3 regions of the Pseudomonas sp. ArH3a genome follow, and region 1 is predicted to be linked to each of the others. Evidence: predicted binding sites of a transcription regulator. Region 1 holds the regulator's gene; each other region holds the start of a gene.
What was found. The regulator FliA, encoded in region 1, starts transcription of late flagellar genes. The targets are predictions, from matches to a motif close to CTAAAGTTTNNNNNNNNNNNGCCGNTAA.

Region 1 (6,257 bases):
CACCGTGGTCGACGCCAGCACGGTGGTCGCCACCCACCTTAACCAGATTCTGTACAAGCACTCCCACGAGCTGATCGGCCATGAGGAAGTCCAGCAATTGATGGGGTTGCTGGCCAAAGCCTCGCCAAAATTGGCCGAAGAGCTGGTGCCGGGCGTGTTGTCGCTGTCGCAATTGCTCAAGGTGTTGCAGGCGTTGCTCGCCGAACAGGTGCCGGTACGCGACATTCGCAGCATTGCCGAGGCCATCGCTAACAATGCCGCTAAGAGTCAAGATACTGCCGCGCTGGTGGCGGCGGTGCGCGTCGGGTTGTCCCGCGCAATCGTGCAAAGCATTGTAGGGGTTGAGTCTGAGCTGCCTGTGATCACCTTGGAGCCAAGGTTGGAACAGATATTGCTCAATAGTATTCAGAAGGCCGGACAAGGCCAGGAAGAAGGCGTTCTGCTGGAGCCAAGCATGGCTGAAAAGCTGCAGCGTTCGTTGATCGAAGCCGCTCAGCGCCAGGAAATGCAGGGCCACCCAGTGATTCTGCTGGTGGCAGGCCCGGTCCGCGCGATGTTGTCGCGGTTTGGACGCCTGGCAGTGCCGAATTTGCACGTTTTGGCTTATCAGGAAATTCCTGACAACAAGCAAGTGACTATCGTCGCGACAGTAGGGCCCAACGGCTGAGGTAGTGGGATATGCAAGTTAAGCGTTTTTTCGCCGCCGATATGCGTCAGGCCATGAAACTGGTACGTGATGAGCTGGGCGCCGATGCCGCGATTATCGGTAACCGTCGTATTGCCGGCGGTGTCGAGCTGACGGCTGCCCTGGATTACACGCCCTCGGCGCTGGCGCCGCGCGTGCCGAACATGGAACTCGAAGACGAGTTGCGCAAGACCGCCTCGCGCATTGTCTCGGCCCAGGCTGAGCTGAGCATGCGTGGCGACAGCGACGCCACCACCAATCGCCAGCTGTTCGCCGGCCTGCCGCTTACTGCTTCCGAGCCGCTGGTGGAACCAACATTCAAAGAGCCGCCACGTCCTGCAGCGCCGGCACCGGCCGCCGCAGTCGACCAACGCGTGTTTGATTCGATGCGTTTTGAACTCAATGGCCTGCGTGAGCTGCTCGAAGTACAGTTGGGCTCCTTGGCGTGGAACCAGTTGCAAGGCAGTAAGCCGCAACAGGCTAACCTGTGGCGTCGCCTGCAACGGATCGGCCTGTCCGGCCCGTTGTCCCGTGACTTGCTGGCGCTCACCGCCGAGGTCGAGGAGCCGCGCCAAGCCTGGCGCATGTTGCTGGCGCACTTGGCGCGCATGATCGTCACCCCGGAAATCGAACCCCTGGAAGAGGGCGGTGTGATTGCCATGGTCGGCCCTGCCGGCATGGGCAAGACCACCACCCTGGCCAAGCTGGCGGCGCGTTATGTGCTCAAGTACGGCGCGCAGAACATCGCGCTGGTGAGCATGGACAGCTACCGCATCGGCGCCCAGGAGCAGCTCAAGACCCTGGGCCGCATCCTCAATGTGTCGGTGACCCACGTCGACCCGGGCCAGTCCCTGGCCAACGCCCTCGACCCGCTGCTGCGCAAGCGCGTGGTGCTGATCGACACCGCCGGCCTGCAAGCCAGCGACCCGGCGCTGCGCATGCAGCTGGAAAGCCTGGCCGGGCGTGGCATCAAGTCGAAGAATTACCTGGTGCTTGCAACCACCAGCCAGAAACAGGTTCTTACCGCTGCCTACCACAGCTACAAGCGCTGCGGCCTGGCCGGTTGCATCCTCACCAAGCTCGACGAAACCGCGAGCCTGGGCGAAGTGCTGAGCCTGGCTATCAGTCATGAATTACCGGTTGCTTACCTGACCGACGGGCCGCGGATTCCGGATGATCTGCATCTGCCGCGCCGTCATCAGTTGGTCAGCCGTGCTGTCAGCGTGCAAATGCAAGAAGAGCCTAGCGAGGAAGCGATGGCCGATATGTTCGCCGACCTTTACCACCACCCGGCAAAACGGGTCGGTTGAGGCGGGATGAACACCGTGAAATGTACCTACATCGATGGTCTGCAAGCGATTCACGCGGCCAAGCCATGTAGCCTGCGTCTAAGCAAGACAAGGTAAAGAAATAAAATGGGCAGCATGCATCCCGTACAGGTGATCGCGGTGACCGGCGGCAAAGGTGGCGTCGGGAAAACTAACGTGTCAGTGAATTTGTCCCTGGCCCTGGCAGAGCTTGGCCGTCGCGTCATGCTGCTGGATGCTGACCTGGGCCTGGCGAACGTCGACGTTCTGCTGGGGCTGACACCCAAACATACCCTTGCCGATGTGATCGAAGGCCGCTGCGAGCTGCGCGATGTGCTGCTGCAGGGCCCCGGTGGCATTCGTATCGTGCCGGCCGCCTCGGGCACCCAGAGCATGGTGCACCTGAGCCCGGCGCAGCATGCCGGCCTGATCCAGGCGTTCAGCGATATCGGCGACAACCTCGACGTGCTGGTGATCGACACCGCCGCCGGGATCGGCGAGTCGGTGGTCAGCTTTGTGCGCGCCGCGCAAGAAGTGTTGCTGGTGGTCTGCGACGAACCTACGTCGATCACCGACGCCTACGCCCTGATCAAATTGCTTAACCGTGACTACGGCATGAATCGCTTTCGCGTGTTGGCCAACATGGCCCAAAGCCCGCAAGAAGGGCGAAACCTGTTCGCCAAGTTGACCAAGGTCACGGATCGCTTCCTCGATGTCGCCCTACAATACGTGGGCGCAGTTCCCTATGACGAGTGTGTACGCAAGGCTGTGCAAAAGCAGCGTGCAGTCTACGAAGCGTTCCCTCGTTCCAAATGCGCATTGGCGTTCAAGGCTATTGCTCAGAAGGTCGATACTTGGCCGTTGCCCGCTAACCCTCGGGGGCATCTGGAGTTTTTCGTCGAGCGATTGGTGCATCAGACGAGCGCAGGACCGGTGCTATGACAGCCAGCGGCTACAACCTTTACAAAAAGTCGGCACGTGACAGCCAGGGCGAGTTGATCGAGCGCTATGCGCCGCTGGTCAAGCGCATTGCCTACCACTTGCTGGCACGCCTGCCCGCCAGCGTGCAGGTCGAAGACCTCATCCAGGCCGGCATGATTGGTTTGCTCGAAGTGTCGACCAAATACGACGCGAGCAAAGGCGCGAGTTTCGAGACGTATGCGGGTATTCGTATACGTGGCGCGATGCTCGATGAGGTGCGTAAAGGGGATTGGGCGCCGCGTTCGGTACACCGCAACACGCGAATGGTCAGTGACGCAATTCGCTCAATTGAAGCAAAAACCGGTCGTGACGCTAAAGATCATGAAGTTGCGGCCGAACTCCAATTGAGTCTCGACGATTACTACGGGATTTTGAACGATACCTTGGGCAGCCGCCTGTTCAGTTTCGACGACCTGTTGCAGGACGGCGAACACGAAGGGCTGCACGAGGATGGCGCGAGTGCACATCTGGAGCCGTCGCGCGACCTGGAAGACGAACGTTTCCAGGGGGCGTTGGCGGACGCGATTGCCAATTTGCCGGAGCGTGAGCGACTGGTGTTGTCGCTGTACTACGACGAAGAGCTGAACCTCAAGGAAATCGGTGAGGTCCTGGGGGTCAGCGAATCGCGTGTCAGCCAGTTGCACAGCCAGTGCGCAGCCCGCTTGCGGGGGCGATTGGGAGAGTGGCGCACGCGCTGACAGGCAGTGTGGGGACACTGCAGACGCTACCGCGAAGGCTGCATGCTTTCGCGGGTTCGTTGCGTGGTGCCCTGGGCAGTCCTTTTTGTGTAACGCCTGTTGATTGAAATGGCGCGTCCAGGTGCTGGGCGCGTTTAAGACTGCTTGGAGGTCGAATTGGACAAGAACATGAAAATCCTCATCGTTGATGACTTCTCAACGATGCGGCGGATCATAAAAAACCTGTTGCGTGACCTTGGGTTCACTAACACGGTCGAGGCGGATGACGGCATTACGGCGATTCCGATCCTCAACAGCGGGAGCATTGACTTTCTGGTAACCGACTGGAACATGCCGGGCATGACCGGCATCGACTTGCTGCGCCACGTGCGCGCCGATGAAAAACTGCGCAGCCTGCCTGTGTTGATGGTGACCGCCGAAGCCAAGCGTGAACAGATCATCGAAGCCGCCCAAGCTGGGGTAAACGGCTACGTGGTCAAGCCATTCACTGCACAGGCCTTGAAAGAGAAGATCGAAAAAATCTTCGAACGCATCGGTCATTGATGCTGCCACGGGGGAGCTATGGAGCATAAAGAAACGTCACAGGGAGACTTTGAGTCGACCCTGAAAAAGCATGCTCACCAGTTGGTTGAAAGCCTTGAAAAAGGCCAGTTCGGCGACGCGGTGCAGTTAATCCATGAGCTTAACCAGACCCGTGACCGCGGCCTGTACCAGGAAGTGGGCAAGCTCACACGCGAGCTGCACAGTGCGATCGTCAATTTTCAGATTGACCCGCACATGCCCCAGGCCGAAGAAATTTCGCAAATTACCGATGCCACCGAACGCCTGTCCTATGTGGTCAGGCTGACAGAGGCGGCGGCCAACCGCACCATGGACCTGGTGGAAAACGCAACGCCCTTGGTCAATGGCATGACCACCGAAGCACAAGCCCTGAGCGTTGACTGGGGCCGCTTCATGCGTCGCGAAGTGGGGGCCGAAGAGTTTCGTGATTTGGCGCGTCGGGTCGACGGCTTTTTGTCGCGCAGCGAGCAGGACAACCGTACGGTTGCCAGCAACCTCAATGACATTCTGCTGGCCCAGGATTACCAGGACCTCACCGGTCAGGTGATCAAACGCGTGACCCAACTGGTCACCGAAGTGGAAAGCAACCTGCTCAAATTGGTGCTCATGGCCGGCCAAGTTGATCGTTTTGCCGGCATCGAACATGACCGCGAAGCGATCCTCTCGGAAAAAGATCCACAAAAACATCTCGCCAAGGGTGAAGGTCCGCAGATTCATGCCGATAAACGTGAAGACGTTATGTCAGGTCAGGATGACGTAGATGACCTGTTATCCAGTTTAGGCTTCTAAGGAGCACCCACATGAGCTTCGGCGCCGATGAAGAAATCCTTCAGGATTTCCTTGTAGAGGCCGGCGAAATTTTAGAGCAACTGTCCGAACAACTGGTCGAGCTGGAAAGTCGACCGGATGATGCGAACCTGCTCAATGCAATTTTTCGCGGTTTTCACACTGTAAAAGGGGGCGCCGGCTTCCTCCAGCTCCATGAGCTGGTGGAGTGCTGTCACATCGCCGAGAACGTGTTCGACATCCTGCGTAAGGGTGAGCGCCACGTCGACTCGGAACTGATGGACGTGATTCTGGAAGCATTGGATGCGGTCAACGGCATGTTCAGCGAAGTGCGCGAACGTGCCCCGATCACAGCGGCCACGCCGGAACTGCTGGCCGCCCTGGCGCGCCTGGCAGAACCTGCCGCCACCCCGGCTGCGCCGGTGGTGGAAGCAGCGCCTGCTGCGGTTGCTGAGCCGGAAGCGGATGTGACCGACAGCGAGTTCGAGCAGTTGCTCAACTCCCTCAGTGCGGTGAAGGCCGAGGCTGAGGCGCCGCAAGCGCCGCAAGCGCCTGCTGCGCCCGCAACGCCGACCAGCGAAGACATCACCGACGCAGAGTTCGAATCCCTGCTCGACCAGTTGCATGGCAAAGGCCAGTTCGCCGCTGACGTGGTGGCACCCGCCGCCGAGTCGAAAGCGCCAGCGGCCCCGGCCAGCAACGACATTACCGACGACGAATTCGAAGCGTTGCTCGACCAGCTGCATGGCAAAGGCACGTTTGTCGCTGAAGCCTTGCCGCAAGTTGCCGCGACCGCCGCAGCCCCAGTCGCCGGTGCAGCACCTGCCAGTGCGGCACCAGCGGGCGACGGGCTGATCTCTGATCACGAGTTCGAAGCCCTGTTGGATGATTTGCACGGCAAAGGCAAGTTCACCGAAGTGGCCCCGGCCGCTGCGGCGACTGCCGCCCCGGTAGCGGCGAAACCCGCACCGGCCGCCATCCCGGCTGCCGCCAAACCCGCTCCAGCCCCTGCAGCCGCCCCGGCACCTGCGCGAGCTGCGGCGGCGCCGGTGGCCGACAAGCCTGCCAGTGAAGCCGAAACCACCGTGCGCGTTGATACCGCGCGCCTGGACGACATCATGAACATGGTCGGCGAGCTGGTGCTGGTGCGTAACCGTCTGGTGCGCTTGGGCTTGAACAGCGGCGATGAAGCCATGCAAAAGGCTGTGTCGAACCTCGACGTGGTCACCGCTGACTTGC
Region 2 (6,257 bases), 2.1 Mb from region 1:
AAAGCGTAGTCGATGGAAAACAGGTTAATATTCCTGTACTTCTGGTTATTGCGATGGAGGGACGGAGAAGGCTAGGCCAGCTTGGCGTTGGTTGTCCAAGTTTAAGGTGGTAGGCTGGAATCTTAGGTAAATCCGGGATTCTAAGGCCGAGAGCTGATGACGAGTTAACTTTTAGTTAACGAAGTGGTTGATGCCATGCTTCCAAGAAAAGCTTCTAAGCTTCAGGTAACCAGGAACCGTACCCCAAACCGACACAGGTGGTTGGGTAGAGAATACCAAGGCGCTTGAGAGAACTCGGGTGAAGGAACTAGGCAAAATGGCACCGTAACTTCGGGAGAAGGTGCGCCGGTGAGGGTGAAGGACTTGCTCCGTAAGCTCATGCCGGTCGAAGATACCAGGCCGCTGCGACTGTTTATTAAAAACACAGCACTCTGCAAACACGAAAGTGGACGTATAGGGTGTGACGCCTGCCCGGTGCCGGAAGGTTAATTGATGGGGTTAGCTAACGCGAAGCTCTTGATCGAAGCCCCGGTAAACGGCGGCCGTAACTATAACGGTCCTAAGGTAGCGAAATTCCTTGTCGGGTAAGTTCCGACCTGCACGAATGGCGTAACGATGGCGGCGCTGTCTCCACCCGAGACTCAGTGAAATTGAAATCGCTGTGAAGATGCAGTGTATCCGCGGCTAGACGGAAAGACCCCGTGAACCTTTACTATAGCTTTGCACTGGACTTTGAATTTGCTTGTGTAGGATAGGTGGGAGGCTTTGAAGCGTGGACGCCAGTTCGCGTGGAGCCAACCTTGAAATACCACCCTGGCAACTTTGAGGTTCTAACTCAGGTCCGTTATCCGGATCGAGGACAGTGTATGGTGGGTAGTTTGACTGGGGCGGTCTCCTCCTAAAGAGTAACGGAGGAGTACGAAGGTGCGCTCAGACCGGTCGGAAATCGGTCGTAGAGTATAAAGGCAAAAGCGCGCTTGACTGCGAGACAGACACGTCGAGCAGGTACGAAAGTAGGTCTTAGTGATCCGGTGGTTCTGTATGGAAGGGCCATCGCTCAACGGATAAAAGGTACTCCGGGGATAACAGGCTGATACCGCCCAAGAGTTCATATCGACGGCGGTGTTTGGCACCTCGATGTCGGCTCATCACATCCTGGGGCTGAAGCCGGTCCCAAGGGTATGGCTGTTCGCCATTTAAAGTGGTACGCGAGCTGGGTTTAGAACGTCGTGAGACAGTTCGGTCCCTATCTGCCGTGGACGTTTGAGATTTGAGAGGGGCTGCTCCTAGTACGAGAGGACCGGAGTGGACGAACCTCTGGTGTTCCGGTTGTCACGCCAGTGGCATTGCCGGGTAGCTATGTTCGGAATAGATAACCGCTGAAAGCATCTAAGCGGGAAACTAGCCTCAAGATGAGATCTCACTGGGACCTTGAGTCCCCTGAAGGGCCGTCGAAGACTACGACGTTGATAGGTTGGGTGTGTAAGCGCTGTGAGGCGTTGAGCTAACCAATACTAATTGCCCGTGAGGCTTGACCATATAACACCCAAGCAATTTGACTACTTCGGACTTGGAAACAAGTAGAAGCATCAGATTGCGGTGTGTGAAGACGATAGAACCGAAAGTTCGATCTCACAAAACACCGAAAGCTATCACATACCCAATTTGCTGAAGCGAGGCCATAAGGTCACGACTCAGTACCCGAATTTCTTGACGACCATAGAGCATTGGAACCACCTGATCCCATCCCGAACTCAGCAGTGAAACGATGCATCGCCGATGGTAGTGTGGGGTTTCCCCATGTGAGAGTAGGTCATCGTCAAGATTAAATTCCAGAACCCCTGTTTGCTAACACAAACAGGGGTTTTGTTTATGTAGAAGTCCATGAATTTCACCAGCACGTTGCTCACGCAACGGTCTGGTACACAGAATTTCTTGACGACCATAGAGCATTGGAACCACCTGATCCCATCCCGAACTCAGCAGTGAAACGATGCATCGCCGATGGTAGTGTGGGGTTTCCCCATGTGAGAGTAGGTCATCGTCAAGATTGAATTCCGAAACCCCTGTCTGCTAACGCAGACAGGGGTTTTGTCGTTTAGAGGTTTAATAACTAGGAACCCTCGCGGCTGGAAACTTCCCGGCAAGTGAGCAGAATTGCACACTGCGTCGCTCGCTGGTGGTGGTCGCGAGGTCAGACGTCCAGCGCTGCCAGCTGTGTGATTTCCTCCAGAAACTCCAGTACCAACGCACGGGCTTCGGCGCTGTGTGCCAGCGCTTGCGGCAGATGGGCGATGGACTCGAGGTAAGCGCGCTCGATTTCTTCATGGCGCCAATGATCAACCACCAAGCCGCGAGCGATCGTGCGCAAAAAAGCCCGAGGCGCCTTGAGTTCAAAGCGTTCAGTCTTTTGCAGTAGCTGCACACAGGTGTCTTGCGCCAGGTCCGCCGCATCGGCGGCACTGCCCAGTGCGACTGTACCGCCTGTCGGTTTCCTACTCAAAATAAGGATGTATCTCACAAATTTCTAAGATTTTTCCTGAATTGGCCGAAAGACTGATGAGCCATGCGTGCACCGAAATAGAGCGGTCGCAGAGTTCGCCTATCCCGTTAGATGAAATGTTCCACTCGGCACGCTCATCCCCCTTTGGCAAAAAGAAGTCGATGAAATGAATCTCAAGTTCAGTCATAAAATTCTGTTGGCCGCGTCAGGCGTCGTGGTTCTCGCTTTCGCGTTATTCACGTTCTACAACGACTACCTGCAGCGCAGCACCATCAAGCAAAACCTGGAGTCGTCTATCCAGCAATCGGGTGAACTCACCGCCAGCAGTGTGCAGAACTGGCTGAGTGGCCGGATTCTGGTCCTCGAAAACCTGGCGCAAAACGTTGCGCATCAGGGCAGTGCTGCCGACCTTCCAGGCCTGGTCGACCAGCCTGCATTCACCTCGAATTTCCAGTTCACTTATGTCGGTCAAACCAACGGCGTGTTCACCCAGCGCCCTGACGCCAAGATGTCCGACGATTACGACCCTCGTCAGCGTCCCTGGTACAAACAAGCGGTGGCCGCCGATAAAACCATGCTCACCCCGCCCTACATGGCAGCTGTGGGCGGGCAGATCGTGACCATCGCTCTGCCGGTCAAAAAGAACGGCGAACTGCTGGGTGTGGTCGGCGGCGACCTGAGCTTGCAAACCCTGGTGAAGATCATCAATTCGGTAGACTTCGGCGGCATGGGCCATGCGTTTCTGGTCAGCGCCGATGGCCAGGTCATCGTCAGTCCTGACCAGGCCCAGGTGATGAAAAACCTCAAGGACATCTACCCTGGCGCTAATCTGCGCATCGAGAAGGTCAGCCAGGACGTTGTCCTCAATGGCAAGGACCGTATCCTTTCGTTCACCCCGATCAGTGGTTTGCCCGGTGCAGACTGGTACATCGGTCTGTCGATCGATAAAGACAAAGCCTACGCACCACTGGGCAAGTTCCGTACTTCTGCGCTGATCGCCATGTTAATCGCGGTCGTCGCCATTGCGGTGCTCTTGAGCCTGTTGATTCAAGTGCTGCTACGCCCCCTGACCACCATGGGTGTTGCCATGCAGGACATCGCCCAGGGTGAGGGCGATTTGACTCGCCGCCTGGACGTGACCACTAAGGACGAGTTTGGCGAGGTTGGCAGTGCTTTCAACCAGTTCGTCGAGCGTATTCACGCGTCCATCTCGGAAGTGTCTTCGGCAACGCGTCAGGTACACGACCTGTCCCAGCGCGTGATGGCTTCGTCCAACGCTTCGATCATCGGTTCGGACGAGCAAAGTGCGCGGACCAATAGCGTGGCCGCGGCGATCAACGAATTGGGCGCCGCCACTCAGGAAATCGCGCGTAACGCCGCCGATGCTTCGCAGCACGCCAGTGGTGCCAGTGAACAGGCAGACGACGGTCGCAAGGTGGTAGAGAAAACCATCCTGGCGATGTCGGAGCTGTCGCAAAAAATCAGCCTGTCCTGCACCCAGATCGAAACCCTGAACGCCAGCACCGACAACATCGGCCACATCCTTGATGTGATCAAAGGCATCTCCCAGCAAACCAACCTGTTGGCGCTCAATGCCGCGATCGAGGCCGCGCGTGCCGGGGAAGCCGGGCGCGGGTTTGCCGTGGTTGCCGATGAAGTGCGTAACTTGGCGCACCGTACCCAGGAATCCGCCGAAGAGATCCATAAGATGATCACTTCGCTGCAAGTGGGTTCGCGTGAAGCGGTGACCACCATGAACGCCAGCCAGACCTCCAGCGAAGAAAGCGTGGAAGTGGCCAACCAGGCCGGTGAGCGCCTGGTCAGCGTGACTCAGCGAATCGTCGAGATCGATGGCATGAACCAATCGGTTGCTGCCGCCACCGAAGAGCAGACCGCTGTGGTTGAAACCCTCAACGTCGACATCAACCAGATCAACCTGCTGAACCAGCAGGGCGTGGCTAACCTCAACGAAACGCTCAAGGACTGCGATGCACTGTCCCAGCAGGCCAGCCGTCTGAAGCAATTGGTCGACAGCTTCAAAATCTGACCCTGTTTATGCAGGAGCGAGGCCTCTCGCTCCTGCTGATCAGCCGAGCATCTGGCGCACGTTCTGCAGTGCGCTGTCGGCGAACGCCTGCACAAACTGTTCAAACTCTGCCTGCTCAGTTTCCAGTGGCTCGCCCATCAGGGTCCAGGTCGCCCTGGAGCACCCCTCGCCAAGCCCTTCCACGCGCATTGCAGCCCACAACCGCGCGACGCCCAACGTGTTGTAGATTGTGGTCCATGTCATGCACATGGCCTCGTCGTCCCTGCTGTTGAGTTGCTCTACAGCGCAATGGCCATCGTGGAAAAATTTCGTGCGCAATGCGCCTACACCTGTCCCCGTCATGTCGATGTGCGAAAGGGCGGGAATGAAGGCATCAAAGCCTGCAAAGTTGCCTACCACGTTCCACAGGCGAGCGGCTTCGCACGGGACTTCGACAGACGCCACCAACGGTGCGGCATTCGGGTTGCGGATCAATGTATCCGGTTGCAGCGGTTTCATAAGCGTGTCCTTTAGCGGTCAGAGAAAGCCAATGGCCCTGAGGTGGTCGCAGCCCTTACGCAACAGCGCCGGGTCCTTTTGTGGGTAGTGCTCGCCCATGGCTTCAACACCCTGGCGTGCGTTGTCGTGACAGATCATCGAGATGTCGCTGATGTCTTCTGAAAGGTCATCCAGGTAGAAACCCAGCACGCCAAACAGCGCGTTCTCGCAGCCCACCGTACGCAACGCTCTTTGCCAATGCGCAACACTCACCCGTTCGAAGGGGTGGCCCGCCTGACTGAATGCATCAAGGTAGTGATCCCAGCTCAAGGGCTGTGGGTTGTGCAGGTTGAAGACGTTGCGCCTGGCAGAAAATTGGCTGCAATGGAACGCAACGAAACGGGCAAAGAAGTCCACCGGCATCAGGTCGAAATTCACCTCAAGGCGGGGCGCCAGGCCCAGCTGCAACGACCCCTTGAGCATCAGCATCAAGCGGTTGTTTTGCGGCTGGCAAACACCGCTGCGGCTGTTGAAGGCGATATTGCCCGGGCGATAGATATTGACCCAGGCACCTTGCTCGGCCGCTCGTCCCAACAGCCGTTCGGCCACCCACTTGGAGAGGTTGTAGCCGTTCTTCAGATAGAGCGGCAACGTCGCCACTGCAAGTGTTTCAAGGATGTTCCCCTGAGCGTCGACGCTGCTGCAGGCCGACAGTGTGGAGATGAAATTGAAGACCTTCTTGCACTGGGTTTCACACAGGCGCAGGCACTCCAGCACCGGTTCGACGTTGTCCCTGGCGAGTGAGGCGTAGTCCATCACATGATTGACCCTTGCTGCGTTGTGCACCAACACGCCATAAGTACTGGCGAGGTGTTCATACACGTCGCTGGCCAGGCCCAGCCGGGGCAGGCTGATATCGGCGGCATGGACCTGCACGCGGCTCAGGTCCAGATGGTCCAGGCGATACTCGCGCAATGCCTCGGCAAACCGCGCCGCCGCCGAGCGCCCCGGCTGTTCTCGCACCAGGCAGGCCACCTCTTGCGCACCGCCCGCCAACAACGCTTCGACCAGGTGCACCCCGACAAAACTGTTGGCGCCTGTGACGATCACCTTGCGCGGATCACCAGCGCGGTCCTCATGCAGCATGTGTAGATTCAGCGCTTGCGATGCGTCTTTGTGCACTTGGCCTGACGGTGCATTGGGCAGTTCACCGTCCTCCATCAGCACGGC
Region 3 (6,257 bases), 2.4 Mb from region 1:
CGAGGTGTGGGGTGGGGTGTTGCAGTTGCAGGAGAGTGAGTTGGGCGGGCTAAAGGTGCTGATCGAATTGCCCAAGCGCCAGGCCTGACCCACCGTCATCGCGGCGTAGGTATCTACACATCTTTTTATGGGCTGAATTCTTTGGTTGTCGCGGGGGGCTGGGTACATATCCGTTGCTGCGGTAACGGCTTCGTATGGTTCCGCTCTTACAGCGGGTCACTTTTGGAAAAGAGCCCGGAATGCCGGCCCAGCCAAAAGTAACCAAAAGGGCTCTTGCCCCACCACTCGGTGCCTCGCCTAGGCTCGGCATGCCCTCACTCCGGCTTGAATCCGTGGGCCGCCGCCATGGGCCATCCTTGGCCCATGGCGGCTAACCCGGCGTCCTGCCGGGTTACCCACGGATTCAAGCCTGCGTTCGGCCAGCGTGGTTTAACGGGGCGCCTCAGATCAAGATCAAAAGCAAGAGCACGGCGGCCTAGTAGCCGACCTGAGTGGTTAGATCAAAAGCAAAACCGAGGCGGCCTGACAGCCGACCTGATATTTGAAACTGAACTCAATCTAATGTGGGAGCTGGCTTGCCTGCGATGCAGACACCTCGGTCCATCAAGTACACCGAGTTGATGCCATCGCAGGCAAGCCAGCTCCCACAGAAAAGCAGAGCACTGCGGTCTGGCAGCTAAACTCGGTCAAAATTGTGGGAGCGGGCTTGCTCGCGAAGGCGGTGGGTCAGTTACATATGAGCTGACTGACACACCGCCTTCGCGAGCAAGCCCGCTCCCACATTGGGACCTCAGTACATCAGCTAGAAAGGGTGGTGCTCTGCTTCTGCTCTGCTTCTGTCTTGCTTTTGCTTCTACCACTCAGGTCGGCTACTAGGCCGCCGTGCTCTTGCTTTTGATCTTGATCTTGATCTGAGGCGCCCCGTTAACCACGATGGCCGAACGCAGGCTTGAATCCGTGGGTAACCCGGCAGGACGCCGGGTTAGCCGCGATGGGCCAAGGATGGCCCATGGCGGCGGCCCACGGATTCAAGCCGGAGTGAGGGCATGCCGAGCCTAGGCGAGGCACCGAGTGGTGGGGCAAGAGCCCTTTTGGTTACTTTTGGCTGGGCCGGCATTCCGGGCTCTTTTCCAAAAGTGACCCGCCGTAAGGGCGGAACCAATAGCCGCCGTTACCGCAGCAACGGATATGTACTCATATCTACCTAAAAACCCGGTCAAAAACTTAGCGCAACACAAAAAGTTGCGTAGATACCTATGGCCATCGCGGGTAAGCCCGACTCCCACATTAATCATTCGACATTTTGAAGATTTAGACCCTGAACTGATCCATCAACCCCTGCTGCTGATTAGCCAGGCTGTTCAACGCCTGGCTCACCCGCGCCGATTCATTTGCCTGCTCTGACAGCGACTCGGTCACATCCCGGATCGTCGCCACGTTGCTGTTGATCTCTTCGGCCACCGCGCTTTGCTCTTCGGCGGCGCTGGCGATTTGCAGGTTCATGTCGCTGATCACCGTGACCGCCTCGCCAATCTGGCGCAGGGCGGTGACCGCTTGGCCGACTTGCTCGACACTGCCCTGGGCCTGGCGATAGCTGTTGCCCATGGAGCCGACCACTTCGGTGGTGCCGTTTTGCAGTTGCTCGATCACCACGCGGGTTTCCTCAACCGATTCCTGGGTGCGCCGCGCCAGGTTGCGCACTTCGTCGGCGACCACGGCAAACCCACGGCCGGCCTCACCGGCACGCGCGGCTTCGATGGCGGCGTTGAGTGCCAGCAGGTTGGTTTGCTCGGCAATGCCCCGAATCACTTCCAGTACCGAACCGATTTTCTCGCTATTGGCCGCCAAGCCTTCGACCTGAACCATGGCGGTGCTCATGTCCGCCGCCAGGTGCCCGATGTTGGTGGTGGTGCGGTCGATCACGGTCAAGCCTTCGCGGGTGGCCTGGTCGGCATCGCGCGCAGCGTGTGCCGCTTGGGCGGCGCTGCGGGCCACGTCCTGGGCGGTGGCGCTCATTTCGTGGGAGGCGGTGGCCACTTGGTCAACTTGGCGATATTGCTGCTCCATGCCGGCGCTGGTTTGTGTGGCAATCGCAGCGGACTGGTCGGCGGTGCCACGGGCGTCCTGAACCGAGCGTTTGACCTCGGCAATAATAGGTTGCAGCTTGTCGAGGAAGCGGTTGAACCAACCGGCCAGTTGCCCCAGCTCATCGTGTTTGTCGTAGGCCAGGCGGCGGGTCAGGTCGCCTTCGCCACTGGCAATGTCTTCCAGCATGCGCGCCACGCCGAGGATCGGCCGGGTCACGCTGCGCGCCATCAGCCACACCAGGACCAAGCCGACCACCGCCGCCAACAAGCCCAGGCTCAGTTCCAGCAAGGTGCCGCGGGTGTTATCGGCATCCAGTTGCGCCTTCAGTACTTCGGCGGGGCCGACCAGGACTGTTTCCGGCACATCCAGCAACACGCCCCACGGCTTGCCGCCGGGAATGGGTGCGAAGGGCGCCAATACCTTGAGTTGATGGTCGGTGCGCAAGCTATGGATCTGCGTGCTGGTCGCCAGTGCGCTGATCAATTGCGCGCCGCTGGCCGTGTCGACTTTATCCAGGCGCTGGCTGAGTTTGCTGGCGTCCGGGCTGTAGCCGGCGAGCAAACCGCTGGGGCTGAGGATGCTGACTTGGGTCTGGCCGTCATACAGCTTCTGGCTCGCCTGTTGGCTCACGGCCTGCAGGCTGTTGAGGTTGATGTCCACCGACAGCGAGGCGATGACTTTGCCGTTGACCATCAACGGGAACACGATGCTGGTCATCAGCACGTTTTGCCCGTCGATTACATAAAAGTACGGTTCGATCACGCAGGGTTTCAGGGAGGTGCGCGGGCACGTGAACCAGGCGTTGGCTTTTTCTCCGCTCGGCCCGACGCTGGTGTCGGCCATGTCACTTTCCGGCAGCGACATGGAAGTCAGCTTGCCCGGCGTCGGCTGCGACCAGTAAAGGGCAAAGCGGCCTTTGTCATTGCTGCCCAGCTCCGCCTGGTTGGCGAACAACTCGTCTTTGCCATCCAGCGCGTTGGCTTCGAACACGAGCGACAAACCGAGCAGGTCTGGGTTGGCCTGTAGCGCGGCCTTGACCTGGCGGGTCAGGTCTTCGCGGGTGTCGAAGGCGTCGAGGAAGCGCTTTTCGGCCTGTTCGCGCAAAAACAGCACTTGGCGGGAAAAACCATGACCGTACTGGTAGGCGTCCATGAATTGCTGGCGAATCCCCAACGCCTGCACTTCACCTTGGGCCTCGATGCGCGCCTGGGCAGACTCGTCGAGCATTTGCATACTCGAGGCTTTGACCTGCTGCGAGCTGTGCTCCATGCGATACAGCGACAGACCCACCAGCAGGGTCACGATCCCCAGCAGGCACAGGCCGGCGAGCAGGGTGATTTTCCATTGAATGGAGAGCTGTCTGAGGGGCATCGAGGAGCATCCTTAACCTGAAAACGCAGAGAGCCTCTGTATCGGCCGTTATTGTTGCTTCTTTATTATTTAAACGTTCAATTTAATGCTGAAAGCGACGCCGCTTTTTGACATGCGCGCCCGCCTGCTGCAAAGTGCGCGCCCTCTAATAAGACCTCCTAAAGCCTGCACGCCGGCAGCCAACCCCATGGCCGCTCGGAAGCGGGCATGCCTGTTTTTATGTTTCTGTCTTGAGGTAACCATGATTAACGCAGTCATCGCCGCGGTCGGCACCATGCTGGTGCTCAGTTTGTCCCGCGTGCATGTGGTCATCGCCATCATTGTTGGCGCCCTGGTGGGTGGCTTGACCGGTGGCCTGGGCATTGAGGCCACGCTCAAGGCCTTCAACGGCGGTTTGGGTGGCGGCGCGACCGTGGCGTTGTCCTACGCCTTGCTCGGCGCTTTCGCGGTGGCGATTGCCAAGTCCGGCCTGGCCCATGCCCTGGCGGACAAGGCGTTGACGCTGGTGGACCGCCAGGAAGCCACCGGCGGCAGCCACGTCAAATGGCTGCTGATCGGCCTGTTGTGGGTGGTGGCGATTGCCTCGCAGAACATCCTGCCGATCCACATCGCATTTATCCCGCTGCTGGTGCCGCCACTGTTATACGTGCTGACCAAGCTGCAACTGGACCGCCGGCTGATCGCCTGTGTAATGACCTTCGGCCTGATCACCCCGTATATGTTCCTGCCGGTGGGCTTCGGCAATATCTTTCTCAACCAGATCCTGCTGGCCAACGTGGCCAAGAGCGGCGTGGACATCAGCCAGGTCAACGTCACCCACGCCATGGGCCTACCGGCGCTGGGCATGGTGGTTGGCTTGCTGGTGGCGGTGTTTGTCAGTTACCGCAAAAAACGCGTGTACGACCTGGAGAAAATCGAGCGGGTCGAGCAGGTGGCAGTGCAGTACAACCCGCTGACCCTGCTGGTGGCCGGGCTGGCGATTGCTTCGGCGTTCATCATTCAGCTGTGGCTGGACTCGATGATCATCGGCGCCCTGGCTGGGTTCCTGATCTTTTCGGTGTCGGGCATTGTGCGCTGGCGCGAAACCGACGATTTGTTCACCGAAGGCATGAAGATGATGGCGATGATCGGCTTCATCATGATCGCCTCCTCGGGCTTTGCCGAAGTGCTCAAGGCCACCGGTGACGTGCGCTCGCTGGTGGAAGCCTCGGCGGCGTTTATCGGCCACAGCCGTGGCGTGGGCGCGTTGCTGATGTTGCTGGTGGGGCTGCTGGTGACGATGGGCATTGGTTCGTCGTTTTCCACGGTGCCGATTCTTGCGGCGATTTTTGTGCCGTTGTGTGTGCAACTGGGGTTCAGCCCGCTGGCCATTGTGTGCATCGTCGGCACCGCAGGTGCGCTTGGCGATGCTGGCTCGCCTGCGTCGGATTCCACCCTCGGGCCGACCTCTGGGCTCAATATTGATGGTCAGCACCATCACATCTGGGACACAGTGGTGCCGACCTTCTTGCACTACAACATTCCGTTGTTGGCGTTTGGGTGGCTGGCAGCGATGACCCTTTAGTGCTTGCAGGCGTGTAGCGACACCCTCGGTGATTGAGGCTAAACAGAGAATTTGCCTGAAGGTGCTCTTTTTTATGTAAGACCTTTCTCTATTCGGCACTCAGGCAGCATCTGTGCGGTATTTGGGTGGCAAGGGTCTTTACATTCTTGAGCATCTTATTCGCCGCTCAGGTACACCGATGAAAACGCTGATCCTTTTCCTAGCCATCCTGACCATGGCAGGCTGCACCACGGGCCCGAAAAACCTCATCGCAAAAAACGGTTACGCCATAGACACCACACATGAGTCCCAAAGCCAGAACGAACGGGTCCGTCATTTAGTCCTGCATTACACAGTCCTTGACGACCACCACTCCCTTCAAGCGCTGACCAGCGGCACCGCCAGCGCTCATTACCTGGCTTTTACTACGCCGCCCACGCACCACGAACTACCCGTAGCTCTGCAGTTGGTGCCGGAGGGGAGGCGCGCCTGGCACGCCGGGGTCAGCCAATGGGCAAGCCGCAATAACCTTAATGACACGTCTATCGGCATCGAAATCGTCAATGCTGGCTTTATCGAGGGACCCACCGGGCGGCTATGGTTCCCGTACACGGAAGCACAGCTGACGTTGGTCAAGCGCCTCTCAGCAGACTTGATCAAGCGTTATGGCATCGAGCCGCAAAATGTGGTCGCTCACAGTGACATTGCCCCTTTGCGTAAATCAGACCCCGGCCCGTTATTTCCCTGGCAGGCATTTTCCGAACACGGCATAGGCGCTTGGCCCGACGCGGCCACTGTACAAAAGCACCTTGCCAAGCGCCCTGAGTCCCAACGGGTTGAAGCCGGTACGTTGCAAAAAGCCCTTGCTGCTTATGGCTACAAAATTGCGCAAACCGGAGTGCTGGACGAAGAAACCCGCCAAGTGTTTCGCGCGTTCCAAATGCATTTTCGTCCGGCTGGTATCTCGGGTATCCCCGACGCCCAGACCGAGGCTATTGCATTGGCCCTGGTGGAAAAATACAGACCCTGAGCGCCAAGGAGTACCGACCTGAAGGGTGAGCTCGGCGACACGTCGTTTGAGTCCTTTAGAATCCAGGCAGTTGGCCGTTAACCTCTCAAGTCGCCCCTAATAAGAGAGAAATGCCATGCGTCTGAGCTTGAAGGCCAAAGTCCTGTCCCTCGCCGTCGTGCCGGTGTTGTTGTTTGCTGTGGTCATCAGCCTGACCACCGTGTGGATCCTCCAGGGCCAGGCGCG

Region 2: a site for FliA is predicted at 2,528-2,555, ahead of K0P33_RS01800 (methyl-accepting chemotaxis protein). Genes of this name have one in related genera too.
Region 3: a site for FliA is predicted at 3,498-3,525, ahead of K0P33_RS12170 (methyl-accepting chemotaxis protein). Genes of this name have one in related genera too.

The regions. Positions count from the first base shown of each region.
Region 1 is NZ_CP080330.1:5,014,120-5,020,376, reverse strand. It holds gene flhA (flagellar biosynthesis protein FlhA) at 1-667, shown strand, start outside; gene flhF (flagellar biosynthesis protein FlhF) at 679-1,995, shown strand; gene fleN (flagellar synthesis regulator FleN) at 2,101-2,934, shown strand; gene fliA (RNA polymerase sigma factor FliA) at 2,931-3,671, shown strand; gene K0P33_RS22880 (chemotaxis response regulator CheY) at 3,840-4,214, shown strand; gene K0P33_RS22875 (protein phosphatase CheZ) at 4,233-5,021, shown strand; gene K0P33_RS22870 (chemotaxis protein CheA) at 5,033-6,257, shown strand, end outside.
Region 2 is NZ_CP080330.1:382,824-389,080, forward strand. It holds rRNA gene K0P33_RS01780 (23S ribosomal RNA) at 1-1,539, shown strand, start outside; rRNA gene rrf (5S ribosomal RNA) at 1,710-1,825, shown strand; rRNA gene rrf (5S ribosomal RNA) at 1,935-2,050, shown strand; partial or broken gene K0P33_RS01795 (sigma factor) at 2,213-2,521, opposite strand; gene K0P33_RS01800 (methyl-accepting chemotaxis protein) at 2,670-4,550, shown strand; gene K0P33_RS01805 (SRPBCC family protein) at 4,590-5,048, opposite strand; gene K0P33_RS01810 (amino acid adenylation domain-containing protein) at 5,067-6,257, opposite strand, start outside.
Region 3 is NZ_CP080330.1:2,646,901-2,653,157, forward strand. It holds gene K0P33_RS12165 (sensor histidine kinase) at 1-88, shown strand, start outside; gene K0P33_RS12170 (methyl-accepting chemotaxis protein) at 1,312-3,459, opposite strand; gene K0P33_RS12175 (Na+/H+ antiporter NhaC family protein) at 3,704-5,023, shown strand; gene K0P33_RS12180 (N-acetylmuramoyl-L-alanine amidase) at 5,202-6,032, shown strand; gene K0P33_RS12185 (methyl-accepting chemotaxis protein) at 6,148-6,257, shown strand, end outside.